DNA from 2 places in the Mesobacillus boroniphilus genome. Region 2 is predicted to be linked to the other one. Evidence: riboswitches for the same ligand, from Rfam matches in the RefSeq annotation. Region 2 holds a riboswitch; the other holds the start of a gene.
The links. A riboswitch is a leader RNA that binds a small molecule or an ion and turns the genes downstream of it on or off. The one in region 2 is predicted to bind cyclic di-AMP.
Positions count from the first base shown of each region.

Region 1 (7,854 bases), on a different contig from region 2:
TCTTGACGGGTGCCTTGTCATTTTTCATTATTAAAGCCCTGATTGTGAAAATGGAAATGCCTGATGGGTACTACCTGCAAAGGGAAGAAGCTCCTAAATTATTTGAGATGATTGACACTTTGCGCCATAGATTGAACACACCACAAATAGATGCGATTGTCCTGGATAGTGAATTCAATGCCTCTGTCGCACAAATTTCAGCATATGGAATGATCGGAAAAAAGCGGAACGTCCTGGTAATCGGGATCCCGCTTCTATCGACCCTTTCCCAGCAGCAATTTACGGCTGTTCTTGCCCATGAGCTAGCCCATATTTCTAATTCAGACACTGCTCTGGGCGCGAAAATATACCGTTTAAGAATGAGCTGGGGCCGTTTATTGCATTCATTGGAGGAAAACGAACAGTTCGGCACTTTCATCTTCAAAAAGTTCTTCCAGTGGTTTTATCCAAGGTTTGATGCCTATACATTCGCGATGGCCAGACAGGAAGAATACGATGCAGACCGTTCGGCAGCCTTAGCAACATCCTCGCCGGCCATGGGTGAAGCATTGACAGTAATCTCTGTGGCCGCACCTTATTATTACCGTGATTTTTACAGTGAATTGTTTCAAGAATGCGCAAAGACGAACAGCGTTCCTCAGCCATATTCAAATTTCAATGAGAAGTTCCAGTCACTTAGTGAACAAAAAGCAACCGGATATTTCAATGAACAACTAGCCGAGGAAAGTTATATGACAGATACCCACCCTTGTTTAAGGGACAGACTTTCTGCACTTGGAGTAGAAGCCGAATTGCCGAAGATACAACAGGAATCTGCGCTTGACTATTTCTTCGCATTCCCAGGTCGAGTGATCAGTGACTTTAATAAAATGTGGGTTGACTACAACCAGGATAACTGGAAAGAAGAAATTGAAAACTTTAATGAATCAAAGCAGCGATTCGAAGAGTTATCCAACAAACAAGTCGCCACCCTTGAAGAACTGCTGGAAAAAGCCTATTTGACAGTCGAATTCAATAGCCTGGAAGCAGCGATCCCGTTGTATGAGGAGATTGGTGAGAAGCATTCTGAAGATCCGCGAACTGCAGGGGCACTGTTGACTTTAGGAGAGCATTATCTGGAATCCAAGGACACTGCAGAAAAAGGAATACAATTGATCCACCTTGCTATGTCCTATGATTGGGAATTGCGCTTGCCTGTGCTTGACCTATTATGCGGTTATTATTACGAAACCGAACAAAGCGAGTTATTTGAAAAAACAAGAGGTGAACTGGAGAAGTGGGAAGAAATCGTTGAAGCTTCCAATGAAGAGTGCGATTATATCCAGCCAACAGACCACTTTATCACTCATGACAAAGAAAATAGCGAAATACTCGCAGGTATAAATCAACTGGCACAGTACAGGGAAATTACAAATGCTTATCTCGTCCGAAAGCAACTCACTTCGATTCCAGAACGTCCACAATATGTGCTTGGACTTGAACTTTCACTTCCAAAAAACACAGACCTTGATGAAGCTGAAGAGGCTTTATATGAAAAATATATCAATGGTCTTGGAGAGTTTGAGCATTCTTGTGTCATTATCCTTAATGATAAGAAGGATTTGCGAAAAAGCTTGCTAAGCGTGGAAAATTCTATGATTTATTCTGTCTCCGATAAAGAACAAGCATCTTGATGACTGAAGCAGCGAATGACTGAACTGAACCCAAAAAGTTAGACACACCTAACAATTGGAGATGCAGTTCAGAGTTCGCTGCTTTTTTTTGCGTAGAGGAAATCTTCCCTTGTCCACAGAACTTGTCTCTAACTCCTGACAAGAATTTCGTCCCGTCCCTGTCATCGCTTTTCTTTTCCAGTTAAAAACACCGGAGCAGAATCAACGTTCTGAATCCATTTATACTCTTCCCCACTCAAGCCTTTCTTTACCCAGACATCACCCTGGGTATCATTTGGATCCTTACGAAACCAGGTAAGATGATGGCCAGCCACTTGTGGATCTATATCAAGTTCATTCTTTTTCGGAAAAGTAATTTGTTTTTGCTCCTCCGTTTTAATATTGATTGCATAGAGTGCCGTGTACATCGTTGGGACTGGCCCTTCTGTCCACTCCTTGTTTTCTTTTGCGCGGGCGACGATTACTTGATTCTGTGAGTACCATTCCAAATCAAGGTCTACAAAACCCGTGGGCGTGTATTCCTTTTGCTCCTTAAAGATGGGAATGTCAGCGATTTTCGTTTTCTTGTTTTCAACGAAAAATCTTCCTTCACCTGAAATATAGGCCAGCTGGTTGTTGGAGGATGGTGCCCACTTGAACCAGTCCTTGTACCCCAGCATTTTTCCTACTGCCTGAAATTGTTCTCCTTGATTTGACAGGACACATAATGTTTGGCTGTCCATGGACCAGGAAGCCGTAGGAATCAGAATAAAACTGACCCATTTTCCATCATGGCTCCACTTAAAATAATCAGCATCAATACCAAACAAGTCTGGTTCATGTGTTTGGATCGTATAAAATTTCTGCATTTTTTCCTTTGCAAGATTCGCATTGACCGGGACCTTATAGAGCGGGATTGGTCCCCACCCGGTAGGACGCAAACTGGATTGTGAGGAAACGATGAATTCTTTGCCATTTGGAAACCATTCGAACCCACTTACCCCCAGCGCAACATTTTCGAAACCCTGCGGGCGGCCATCCTTCTCTTTTGTCACGTTCAGTAATCCATGATCCGTGTAGGCTAATTGGTTTTTTACCGGTGACCATTTAAAGTCAGTGGTTTCAACTCTTATGTAAGGCTGGTAGCTTTCCTTTGCCTTCGTATCATAAATGAATAAATTCGATTTTCCTCCTTGTTCATCCCCATCGATATAGGCAATGAAACGTCCATCATATGACCATTTTGGAGAATACACATACCGCCCTTTTGTAATTTGCCTTTCCTGTTCCCCTGTTTTGATCCAAAGCTGATGGTCACGGGTAAATGCAGCAGTGAGCGGAGTTTCTGCATTTGCCATGATTGGTAAATGGAAACTAATGAAAATTAGTATGAACATCACTCGAATCCCCAAAAAACATCCCTCCTGACAATAGGATGTCCTGATGATTATTGAAGATTCCTTTTTTGAGTGAAGCTTCATGTTTCTAGCCCACAGATGTATCCCCTTGCTTCCCAAACCTCTGAAATTGCTGTTAAAATATTCGTAAAATACATATGGCAGCAGTTCGCGAAAGGAGTCACATATTGAAAAAGCAAGGTCTTATATCATTAGGGGAAGCAATAGTTGACTATATTGCATTAGATTCATCAAATACAACATATGAGCGATTATTAGGGGGAGCTACTGTTAATGTAGCAGTTGGGATTAGCAGAAATGGCATTCCCTCGTCTTACTTATGCAAATTGGGAATGGATGAAACAAGTAAATTTGTAGAGGGAGAATTAAAGAAAGAGCATGTTGATCTTTCCTTTTGTTCTTATGAACCTAATAAAAATATCTGCTCGGTTTATATTCACTTAAATCAGCATGGAGAACGTTATTTCCACTCGTATGTAAACGAAACTCCTGACGAGTGGATCACCTCGGCGGAGCTTGATAAAAGGCTGTTTAATACTAGTAAAATCTTTTACTTTGGATCGGGAACTCTTTTTCATCCAATCGCAAGAAATACAACTGAACAGGCTCTTCAATATGCCAAAGAAGAGAATTTACTAATAGCTTTTGATACGAATATCCGATTGAAACGATGGGAAAATGAGAATCAGTGCAGAGAAACGATCTTATCCTATGTCCAGAAGGCTGATATTGTAAAAATGACTGAGGATGAATTGCTATTTTTAACAGAAACAGACACCCTCGAAAAAGGATTAGAGCAACTAGTAAAAATGGAGATTCCATTCCTCTTTATCACAAAAGGAAAATACGGAGCTTACGCCATTCATGATGATATGAGGATACATGTTCCCGGTTTTGTAGTTAAAGCAGTAGATACAACAGGTGCTGGCGACGCATTTATGGCAGCCCTTCTATCCTGTTTTCATGACAGGGGGATTCCTAAAAACGAAGCTGAATTAACGGAGTATACTGAGTTTGCAAATAAAGCCGGGGCCATATCTGCCACTAAGTTAGGATCTTTATAAAGGGGGAGGACTGGGACGTTCTATGCGTAGAGACAAAGGGACGGTTCATCCGTCCCAAATCCTTACTATTCCTGGGACACCAGAAGCATCCCTAGTCCCCCTTATCCGAACTGGAAAAAATCCTTTAAAATTTCCAAGTCGCCAATAAAAATTGATTTTCGCCAATAACCAGCTCAATATCGCCAATAAAATTATTTTTTCGCCAATAAATCTTGAAAATCGCCAATAAAAATATATTTTCGCCAATAAACAAAGCAGGCGGTTAGATTTAGGTTAAAATCCTGCATCAAAACCGCTTAGTTGAAGCATCGGGCAACTACCTTCACCCAATACTTCCTGGAACCCTATCCAACAATCAATCTTTCTTTCGGATAATGGCATTTTGGCTCTAGCTTTCCGCGGCTGAACAAGAAAATAAACGATAGAATTCCTATTCTTCCTATGAACATTAAGGAAATAATGACAATCTTTCCTGCTGTACTAAGTTCAGGCGTTATTCCCATGGACAAACCTGTCGTCCCGAACGCTGAACTTACTTCAAATAAAATCTCCATCATCGAAAAGCTTTCAGTTGCATTCAAAATGACCACAGCCGCAAAACAGAGGATCATCGCTAAAAAACTGACGACAACAGATTTTCGGACATCTTCCTCATGCAGCTCACGTCCAAACACCTTGATCGCATTATGCCCTTTTGCAAAATTGACGATCAGCAATATAATTACCGCAAAAGTAGTCGTCCTTATGCCGCCCCCTACAGAGCTTGGGGAAGCTCCAATAAACATCAAAAAACAAAGAAGCAGTAAAGTAGGGTTAGAGAAATCACTCACATTCATCGTAGCAAGCCCCCCGTTTCTAGTGGAGGATGACTGGAACCAGGCATAAAAAAACGACTCATGCCAGTTGTAGTTGCTAAAAAAATGATTATATTCAAAGAGCAGGATTGCGAATGTACCAAAGAACATAAGAGCAAAGAAAGTTAAAGTAGTCAGCTTGGTATATAAGGAAAAATGCGATTGATTTTGTTTGTTTCGATTCAGAATGAATTCCTTTAATTCTACTAATACAGGAAAACCAATGGCTCCCAAAGTTAATAAAATGATATTTACGGATTGCACGAAATAATCATGCGCAAAGGGAATCAGTGAACTCCCTGTAATATCAAAGCCAGCATTCGTCGTGGCACTTACCGCCGCAAATAAGCCTTGAAGATAGGCTTCTTGCCATGTCGGGAAATAGCCAATAAAATAGGTTCCTAGAATAAGAGCCCCAACCGCCTCGATCAAGACGATGATGGCCAATATTTGCCTCATGAGTTTGACCAGGCCAGATATTTGAGATTGATTCTGATCAGTCATGATTAACTGTCGATCTTTAAGGCCGATCTTCTTTCTCACCAATAGCCATAAAAACGTTCCAAGCGTCATGATTCCAATCCCGCCAAACTGAAGGATAAACATCAAAATAAAGATCCCAGCTGTACTAAAGGTATCTGGTGTCGATACAACAGCTAGTCCTGTTACACTAACCGCACTAACTGCCGTGAATAAAACATCTATAAATGTCCAGCTCACCCCCGGTTTTAGAGCAATAGGGAGACTAAGGAGCAATGCAGAGATCAATACAGCAATGACATAAAACAATACAATGATTTGCGCAGGTTTTAACCAGTTCCTTTTAAAAAACGTCAAGAAAACCCCTTCTTTACTTTGTCGGATTTTTTAATAAAAGTGGATGCAAGCACAAAAAGACCATCCCTAATAAGAATGGTCAATGTAAATATCATCAACCCTTCTCTCTTCACGGCTTACGGAGTTAGCTGTCGGATTAGGGATTGAGAGTATCCCTTTTTAGCTTCATTCGCTAAAATTCACCCCAAGATAAAGTAGCTTTATCAAAATTGGTTCCCCCGCTCAAATGATTCAGCAAAAAGGTCTTTATTCAAATTAATAAGTATAAATTACTCCTATAACATTATAGTGTCAATCTTTTTTTTGGAAACACAGAGACATACCTTTTTTAAAATTATGCCCAACAAGCGAACGGTGAAACTGAGAAAATCGGCATGAGACAAAGCATTGTTTCATTAACAATGCCCGGGTTTAACTATGACTTTATTTTCAAATGAATAATATACTGTTATCTCTCTTCGTTTCGCTGCAACCTGATAAAATATAGTCCATTCATCAGTTTCTGTTATATCATTTGATTTGCAAGTTGTGTTACTAACACTTCATTACTATATTCGTTTCTAGTAGTATCAGTGGTTGAAATGGTGATTTCCCCATCATATTAAGATCATGTAACATAGGGTCTCCTTCGGTTGTATATCTCCGCTATTCTCATATCAGTGTTTTTCGAAGAGAACATTTATATTTATTCTATTATGAGGAAATAATACTGTAGAGGTGAAAATATGACCAAGGATAGAATACAACTTACTTCCTCTGAAATCGGAACCTTGTGGGGCGAATATGTAAACGGGACAATGATCGATGCAGTGAATCGATATATGTTCACAATTATTGAAGATGAAGCGATAAAAGCCATTTTTGAGGATGCCATTTCGACATTCGAACGACAGAAGAAACAAATGGTTACATTTTTAGAGAATGAAGGCTTTCCAATTCCCGTAGGATTTAGTGAAGCAGATATAAATAAAGGAGCAAAAAAATTGTTCTCCGACATCTTTTGCTTGAATTACTTACATATCATGACATTGCATGGGTTGATTGGACATGTCACTGCCTTAGGCGTTTCTGTCAGAAAAGACTTACGGGATTTTTACGATTCATGCGATAACGACGGAAAACAAATGTACCACCAGACAATTGAACTATTACTTGAGAAAGGCAGTTTTCAAAGAGACCCTTTATTTTATCCTAAAAAAAACCCTGAATTCATTGAGAATGAAGATTTTACGGATGGAATTTTCGGGAAAGGAAGAAGTTTATCTGCCACAGAAATTATAAGTATTTCTTTCAACCTAAAAAAGAGTATTATGGCAAAAACTCTTTCAATTGCTTTCAGTCAAGTTGCACAGTCAAAAGAAGTTAAAAAGTTTTTTACGGATTCAGAGAAAACAGCTGACCAACAAATACAATCTTTTTCCAAAATCATGCACCAGGATAATTTGCCAACTCCTCGGTCGTGGGAGACAGAAGTCACTACATCAACGGACTCTCCTTTTTCAGATAAACTGATGATGTATCATACCGGCTTCTTGTTCCAGGCTGCCCAAGTCTATCACGGTACCGGTTTGGCATCTGCCATGCGGACAGACCTTATAACTACTTACGAAGGCATCATTTTGAAAAATTTAATGGTGACAAAGAAATGGTTTGATATTATGGAAAAAAATAAATGGTTAGAACAACCTCCACTTGCTCCAAATCGAAAAGAACTCGCAAATGAAAACCAATAGTTGTAATGTCCTTCCGCATATGGAGGGACGTTTTTATTTGTGGCTACCTTCGTTTACGTATAAGAAGCAAATAAAAGAAAAAGGAAACAATTACAAGAATGGCATAAAGCGATACGGAGCGATACCAGACATTCTTCAATTCTGTATAAAAACTCATTCCGCCCTGTTCTAGTGGCAAAAGTGAATACACGGACACTTCAATATAGAATAGTGCAAGGAAAAATAAGAATAGAGGAACAAATATAATCCATACCAAACGATTGAACTTCATCGAAGACCACCTTTACGAATTATCC
Region 1 covers NZ_QTKX01000003.1:173,656-181,509, reverse strand. Annotated here, with positions in the region: gene DYI25_RS18280 (M48 family metallopeptidase) at 1-1,673, shown strand, start outside; gene DYI25_RS18275 (translocation protein TolB) at 1,835-3,010, opposite strand; gene DYI25_RS18270 (carbohydrate kinase family protein) at 3,238-4,134, shown strand; gene DYI25_RS18265 (TrkH family potassium uptake protein) at 4,479-5,825, opposite strand; cyclic di-AMP (ydaO/yuaA leader) riboswitch at 5,924-6,072, opposite strand; gene DYI25_RS18260 (DUF3231 family protein) at 6,551-7,558, shown strand; gene DYI25_RS18255 (hypothetical protein) at 7,602-7,829, opposite strand.
Region 1: linked by a shared signal. The riboswitch ahead of DYI25_RS18265 (TrkH family potassium uptake protein) and the one ahead of DYI25_RS16750 (TrkH family potassium uptake protein) in region 2 are both predicted to bind cyclic di-AMP.

Region 2 (7,854 bases):
GATGGAGTAGTCGTAAACAACTACAACATTCAGCCAGGAATCGGCGGTAACGTAGCTGGTTTTGATGCAGCAACAAACACTTATAAAGAAGAAGCGAAAACGGGTCCATTCCCAGTACAGACTGGTGTTTATGCGCACGAATTTGGACATGCACTAGGCCTGCCAGATTTCTATGATACACTCTACTCATCTGAAGGTGTAGGAAACTACTCTCTGATGTCTGGTGGTTCTTGGATGCGTTATCCTAATAAGCCTGAATACGGTGGAAACTCTCCAACCCACTTCGATCCGTTCTCAAAGATTTTCTTAGGCTGGGCAAATCCAATCGAAGTTAAGCCAGGCGAGGTAAGGGAAATCACATTACCAGCTGCAAACAAAGCAACTGCTGATAACGGAATCGTTAAAATGGAAGTTCCAGGTTCAAACGGTACAGAATACTTCCTGTTTGAAAATATGCAGCAGGATGGCTTTAACAAGGGTATGATCCGTCAGGGAGAAAACGCACATGGTCTAGTTGCATGGCATGTCGACGAAAATGTCATCAACCTTTACCAGACAGCTGGCTTCCGTCCGAACAATGTTGAAAACTGGATGAACAAGCGCTTCCAGTACAACCAGTCACAGACTGCAAGCAATGGTGATGTGGTGACACACTATGGATTGTCTGTTCTTCAGGCAGATGGCTTGTATGATCTAGAGAAGAACGTAAACCGCGGGGATGCAGGTGACTTCTTCAAGACTGGCAGCAAAATCACTCCAGTAAGTGGCAATGTTCACACAGGTTCTTACTACTTCTGGAAAGGCTTTAGCGAAACACCTGCAGATTCTGGAATCCATGTAACTGGCATCAAGGAAAACGCAGATGGATCAATCACGGCTAAATTCTTCTACAACTTTAATTCAAGTGTAAAATAAGGCAAAAACCTGAGCTGGACAAAGTCCCTGCTCAGGTTTTTTCTATTTATTATTTCCTTGTACAAAAATTTCTAAATGACTGGGCAGGACTTTTGCATTGAATGGCAATGGTTCACCTTCTTCACCATCGATATTCACCACATGGCGCTTATCGGAGGAAACGTTCAGAAAGGAGGTGCAAAAATACTCTACTTCTTCACTCTCCTCCAATTCACCCTTTAAAAGCGAAGGGATGAGTGTGGCGATCTTCGGCACGGACATTTTTTTGATCATAAAAACATGCAATTTTCCATCATTCACGTTTGCTTCAGGTGCAAGATCTTCGAATCCGCCAACAGAATTGGTCAGCGCTGCAAGCAGCAGGAAGGTCTGGCCTTCCCATGTTCCGCTTTCGTGTTCGGCAGATACATCGATTGTTTCTGCACTTAAGAATGATTTAGCCCCTTCCATAAAATAAGCAAGTGAACCAAGTCTTGTTTTTAATTCAGGGCTTACACTGTAAGAAGCTTCTGCAATCGCCCCGACTGCTATTACATTAGCGAAGTAATTCTCATTGATTTTACCTATATCCACAGAACGTAGGTTTTGCTCATCCAGAATCGAAATGGCTTCATATGGTTCCAGCGGTATATTGAGTGCCCTGGCAAAATCATTGATGGTACCAAGTGGTATGATGCCAAGTGCAGGCCGGTGAGCTTGTTCAGCAAGACCGTTTATAACCTCATTGATTGTCCCATCTCCTCCCATGGCAATGACCGCATCATATAAAGCCACGCAGGCTTCAGTAGCAAAAGCGGCTGCATCGCCTTCTTTTTCCGTTTTCCGGATATCTATATCATCATATTGTTCCCGTAAGGTTTCATCTATTTTTTCAGCGTAATCATTCGCTTTTTCTTTTCCGGATGATGGATTCAAAATAATCATGGCTTTCATCCACAATAACCTCCCGCAATCTCGATTCAAAACACCAGTTTATTCACAATCCCTATTATTTACCTTTAAATGAACCACTATAAACCGCGTTCAATTGTAGTTGAAATCCTCCTAAAGGTTTACCAACTGAAAAAGTAAGAAACCAAGAAAAACTGCGATTCAGTGAGAGAAACGAAGATTTGCCATAAATAACGAATTAATTTGGTTAAAAAAAGCGATATTTGGCGTCCTGTTCATGTTTACAACCAGATTGCAGGAGGAGTATGATTACAACAGTTTCAGATTACTGAACAAAATTAAAAGAGTTTCATATTTCTAAATCGCTGAATCCGACAGGAGCGGGGGAACCAACTTTGTGGATGCAATCCACTTGGGGTGAGGCCTAAATGATAGGCGGGGCTATTCTGAGCCCTAATCCGACAGCTAACTCCGTAAGCGTTGCAGAAGAGGAAGATGAAGCTTGTGTGACGAGTATGTTCAAAAGTCCACAAGGCTGCTATCTTTTAGCCTCTGGGGGCTTTTTTGTTTTGCGGTATTTTAGATATGTCGACTATCTTAAAATCCAGTTTGAACAATGTCCCTGCAAAGAAATATTAGACGCGTAATTCCTCATACTAAGGAAAGAAGGAAGGATCATGCGTAGGCAATTGTTTTTTAGGATGGATCCCCCGAAAGTACTTGTTATCGGATTCGGAGCCATTATTCTTTTAGGGACACTTTTGCTCTCACTGCCAGCTTCCACAGTTAATGGCAGAGGACTTACGTTTTTGGATGCATTGTTTACGGCAACTTCAGCAACTTGTGTAACAGGCCTTGTCGTCGTTGATACAGGTGATATCTTCACACGTTTCGGGGAAATGGTCATCCTGTCAATGATCCAGATTGGCGGACTGGGATTCATGAGTTTCGCAACTTTGCTCGCGTTTATTTTGGGCAAAAGAATTTCGTTTAAAGAAAGACTGATTATCCAGGAATCAATGAACAACGCGACTGTAGAAGGGATTGTCAGGCTTGTCAAACGAATCTTCATTTTTACTGCCGTAGTGGAGATTACTGGTGGAATCATTTTGTCTCTAAGGTTTTCGCAGGAAATGGCTGCGGGAAAAGCAATCTATTTTGGTTTCTTTCATGCAGTTTCTAACTTTAACAATGCGGGATTTGACCTGATGGGCGGCTTTAAAGGTCTGACTGAATACGTAGAAGACCCGATTGTCAATCTCACCATGATTTCTCTTATTAGTTTAGGAGGGATTGGATTCATCGTCATGAATGAGCTTTTCGAGTATCGAAGCACTAGGAGAATTTCCTTGCACTCAAAAATCGTCATGGCGGTATCCGGAGTTTTGGTGTTCGGAGGAGCTCTCTTGATTTTTATCATGGAATTTAACAACCCATCGACCTTGAAGCCAATGTCGATGACTGGTAAAATATTCGGTGCGTTTTATCAAGCTGTCACCCCAAGAACAGCCGGATCCAATACATTGAATATTCCGGACCTGAAGCAATCAACTTTATTTTTAATCATTTTCTTGATGTTCATTGGAGCTTCTCCAGGTTCGACGGGCGGCGGAATCAAAACAACAACATTTGCGGTTCTGATTGGTGCAGTTAAGTCGCAAATTCGCGGCCGCGAGGATATCACATTCTTTGGCAGGAGAATGAATTACAGCATTATCTCAAAGGCAATGACGGTTTCGCTGATTGCACTATTCCTAGTAGGTTCGATTACAATGATATTGACGATTACGGAACCGGGAAAAGATTTTTTGATGATATTTTTCGAAACTGTCTCAGCTTTTTCGACTGTCGGCCTATCAATGGGTTTGACGCCAGAACTATCTTCATACGGAAAAGTATTAATTACCATTACGATGTTCGCGGGCAGGATTGGTCCGTTAACACTGGCTTTTGCAGTTACGAAAAAAAGAAAAGAGGATCATTATCGATATCCAGCTGGAAAAGTGATGATTGGGTAGGAGGATGTTATTATGGCAAAGCAGTACGCAGTAATTGGAATGGGACGTTTTGGGTCCAGTGTAGCGACCACTCTGTATCATGAAGGAAAAGAAGTTCTTGCGATTGATAAGAGTGAACAACATATCGAGGACTACAAGGAGTTTGTTACCCATGCGGTAATTGGTGACTCAACGGACGAGCAAACTTTAAAGGCAGTAGGGATCAGGAACTTTGAAACTGTCATTGTAGCGATAGGCGATGACATCCAGGCTAGTATTCTCACCGTTCTAATTTTGAAAGAAATGGGAGTTTCCAATGTCGTTGCCAAAGCCCTTAACAAGCACCATGCACAAGTATTGTTCAAGGTTGGCGCGGACAAAGTCATTTTCCCAGAACGGGATATGGGAGAGAGAGTCGCCCACCAGCTGATGGCATCACCCAATGTGTTAAACTTTATCGAGCTTTCGGATGATTACAGCATTGAGGAAATCAAGCTCCCTATGAGCATGGCTGGCAAGAACCTGATAGAAATCAACCTGCGTGCTAAATACAACATCACAGTTATCGGCGTGAAAACCGCCAACAAGGTAGACATCTCTCCAGATCCAGACAAAACGCTGAGAGCAGAGGATATCCTGATTGTTCTTGGTGAAAATGGCGACTTGAACAGGTTTACGAAAATTAAATAATGCAATTGGAAGCAGGCTGTAATGGACAGCCTGCTTTTTTCTATCCTTCAGTATTTAGAAAATTGACAAAAGATAGACTTTCCCCATATCCATAAACAAAACATTACTGTGGTCGATGAAATAGATATAAATTCTAAAAAAGGGAGCAGTACACCAAGATGAAACAAATTATCCATATCCTTATAATCTTATTTTTACTCGTTGGCAGCCTTGCAGGGTGCGCAAACTCTGAGCTGAAAGCGAAAGAAAGGGTCAAAATCGGCATTATGTTGTCTGACGTCGGACTTGGTGATCAATCTTTCAGTGATGCCGCGTTTGCAGGACTGGCAAAAGCGAGAGACGAGCTTGATATTCTATTTGATTACAGAGAGCTTCAGGCGGTAGGTACCTATGAAAAGGGTTTTACTGAGCTTGTCGAAGAAGGAAATGATATTGTAATTGGTTTGGGGTTCATGGTGATTGAGGATCTTGAGAAAGTGGCAAAAAAATATCCTGAACAGCAATTTATCCTGGTTGATTCAGTATCCGAATTGGCTAATATCAGATCCATTACTTTTAAAGAAGAACAGGGAAGCTTCCTCGCGGGTGCCTTAGCCGGAATGGCTTCAAAATCAAATATTGTTGGATTTGTTGGCGGAGCGGATGTTCCACTGATACACAAATTCAAAGCCGGATTTGAGCAGGGTGTAAAGGTTGTGAATCCAGAAGCAGAGGTTAAGGTTGTATATGCGAATGATTTTGGCAATACAGAGCTTGGAGGAAAGATTGCTTCTGAAATGATTGATGAAGGTGCAGATGTTCTTTACGCTGCGGCAGGTTTTACCGGTGTCGGTGTATTGAAGGAAGCGCAATCCAAGAAAAAGTTTGCTATTGGTGTGGATAGTGACCAGTACTTTTTTGCCGAAAAAGCAATTATTACCTCGATGCTGAAAAACGTAGATGTCGCGCTATATGAAACAATCAAGGAGTTCAAAGTGGAGAAAAGTCTCAAAGCAAAGCAGATTGAACTAGGAATAAATGAAAAAGGTGTCGGACTTGCTCCAATCAGGGTAATCAAGCTGACTCCAGAACAGGAAAAAAGCTTAGAAGAACTGGAAGCCAAACTATCAAGAAATGAGCTTTCAATACAGCTAGATTAACAAGTTGCAACTGGGGGAGCCAACATGACAATAAAAAAGAAATTACTTCTTAACTTATTACTCGCTATTGGGTTATCGATTGTGATGATCTCTTTTATCATCTACAGAATGCTGATGGTCCAGACATCAAACCAGGATTACGTCCAGGTGCTGCTGACAGTGCAGACTCTCCAGGCGGAAACCTCTGCTGCGAAGCAATCCCTTAGCAATTTCTCGTTCAACCCTACTGAGGGGAACAGGCAGGACGCTTTGACGAAAATGGAAAAGACTTCTCAAACTTTTACGCAGGCAAAAGCCTTGATCCAGCAGGATGATAGCAAAAAAGTTTTGGACAAGGCTTTTGGAAAATTCACAGCTTTGGAGGGTGAAGCCAAAAAAGCGCTTGATGAGAAAAACAATGCGGAAGTGAAGCGCCAGTCACTTCGCAGCGATGGGATCTTGAATGACCTACATCTGTTGAATATTCAGGTCAATGATTATTACGATTTTCTAAAAGAAGACTTGAAGAACCAGATTGAATTCATCATATTGTCGGCAATCATCGGCAGCATTCTGCTTGTGGTCGTTGCCGGGGGAATCGGGATCAGGCTGACGAGTTCCATCACCAAGCCATTGAAACAGATTGCGATAAATGCACAAGAAATCGCCAAAGGTAACTTGATGATCGAAAAAGTACCTTATAAACACAAAGATGAGCTAGGAACCTTGAATGAGTCGTTTGATTTAATGGCGGCACAATTGACAGCCTTGCTGCAAAAAGTGAATATGGCGAGCAGGAGAGTAGAGGATTTTGCGGAAGAAATCGAGCAGGAAAATATCGCGCTAACAGAAATCTCCAATCAAGTAGCTGTATCAACTGAGGAGCTTTCTGCAGGAGCACAAACTGTTTCAGAAGATTTGCAGCAATCAGTCGAGCTGATCGACGATATGGATAAAGAGATTATGATGAACCTTGACCACACCCAGGAATCGTCTTCTTACAGCAAGGAAGCTGTGGAAGCTATTGGAGAAGGAAGAAAGGCAATCGAAGGGCAAAAAGCTTTGATCACGGAAAACAAAAAGGCTTCTCATTCCATCCAGTCAGCAACAGACCAATTCGTAGGCTATGCAGCAAAAATTGAAGATATGGCCACATCCGTATCCGCAATTGCCGCACAAACGAATTTGCTGGCTTTAAACGCGGCGATCGAAGCAGCAAGAGCAGGTGAGGCTGGAAAAGGTTTTGCGGTAGTCGCCGCAGAGGTCAGAAAGCTGGCGGAAGAATCAAACACTGCCACAACGCAAATCTTTGATATGGTCAACCTTCTGAAAAACGGTCTCGATGAAATAGGAGAAGCAGTGAACAAAGGCGGTGCCATCGCGGATGAGCAGATGGAATCAATGAATTTAACAATGAGCGCATTTGGAAATATCGAGTCTAAGGTAACCGGTATTTCGGAAAAAATCACTCAGCTTGTCGAAGGTATGGATGCCTCAAAAGAACTGGGCGCAAGGGTCCTCCACAATGTGGAATCCATCAGTGCGGTCGTCGAGGAGACAGCAGCAGGAAGCGAGGAAATCTCGGCATCGACCACTGAACAATTATCTGCATTTGGAAACCTGTCGAAAAAGGTTACAGACTTGAGGAAGCTGACAAATGAGTTGAATGATTCCGTTACTATTTTTAAGTTTAATAGATAAACTGAAGAGTACCATGGCCGCTGGGGCTGTGGTACTTTTTTATAAGAAGAGCTAAGTGCGACCGAATTGGGGATGTCAACTTCAGGATTGCGACTTGGTCGAAATATTCGTGGATGTGGTCGAATTAATTCCAAAAGTGGTCGAAATATTCGTGGATGTGGTCGATATAATTCAAAATGTGGTCGAAAAAATTGAAAATTCGCCAATATATTGCCTGGGTAAGGGTACCTTAACCATTTACATGGCGATAAATGAGGCGACGGAGGGTGAATTAACTTGAATTTGACATGCAGTATCGATTATATGAGTCTATAATAAAATAAAAGAAATAAGATTTATAGAAATGGGACTGCTTTAGGCACCAATAACAGAAAAGAAGGTGAAGTTTTGAAACAAAGAGATTTATTCTTAGCGTTTTTTCGCGTGGGAATCCTCGGATATGGCGGCGGCCCGTCTTCGATTCCGCTTGTACATAAGGAAGTGGTAGAAAAATATAAATGGATGGACTCTGATGAGTTCGGTGATATCCTTGCCTTGGGAAA
Region 2 covers NZ_QTKX01000002.1:790,917-798,770, forward strand. Annotated here, with positions in the region: gene DYI25_RS16740 (M6 family metalloprotease domain-containing protein) at 1-915, shown strand, start outside; gene DYI25_RS16745 (diacylglycerol/lipid kinase family protein) at 958-1,848, opposite strand; cyclic di-AMP (ydaO/yuaA leader) riboswitch at 2,160-2,302, shown strand; gene DYI25_RS16750 (TrkH family potassium uptake protein) at 2,484-3,824, shown strand; gene DYI25_RS16755 (potassium channel family protein) at 3,837-4,493, shown strand; gene DYI25_RS16760 (BMP family lipoprotein) at 4,652-5,632, shown strand; gene DYI25_RS16765 (methyl-accepting chemotaxis protein) at 5,657-7,312, shown strand; gene DYI25_RS16770 (chromate transporter) at 7,700-7,854, shown strand, end outside.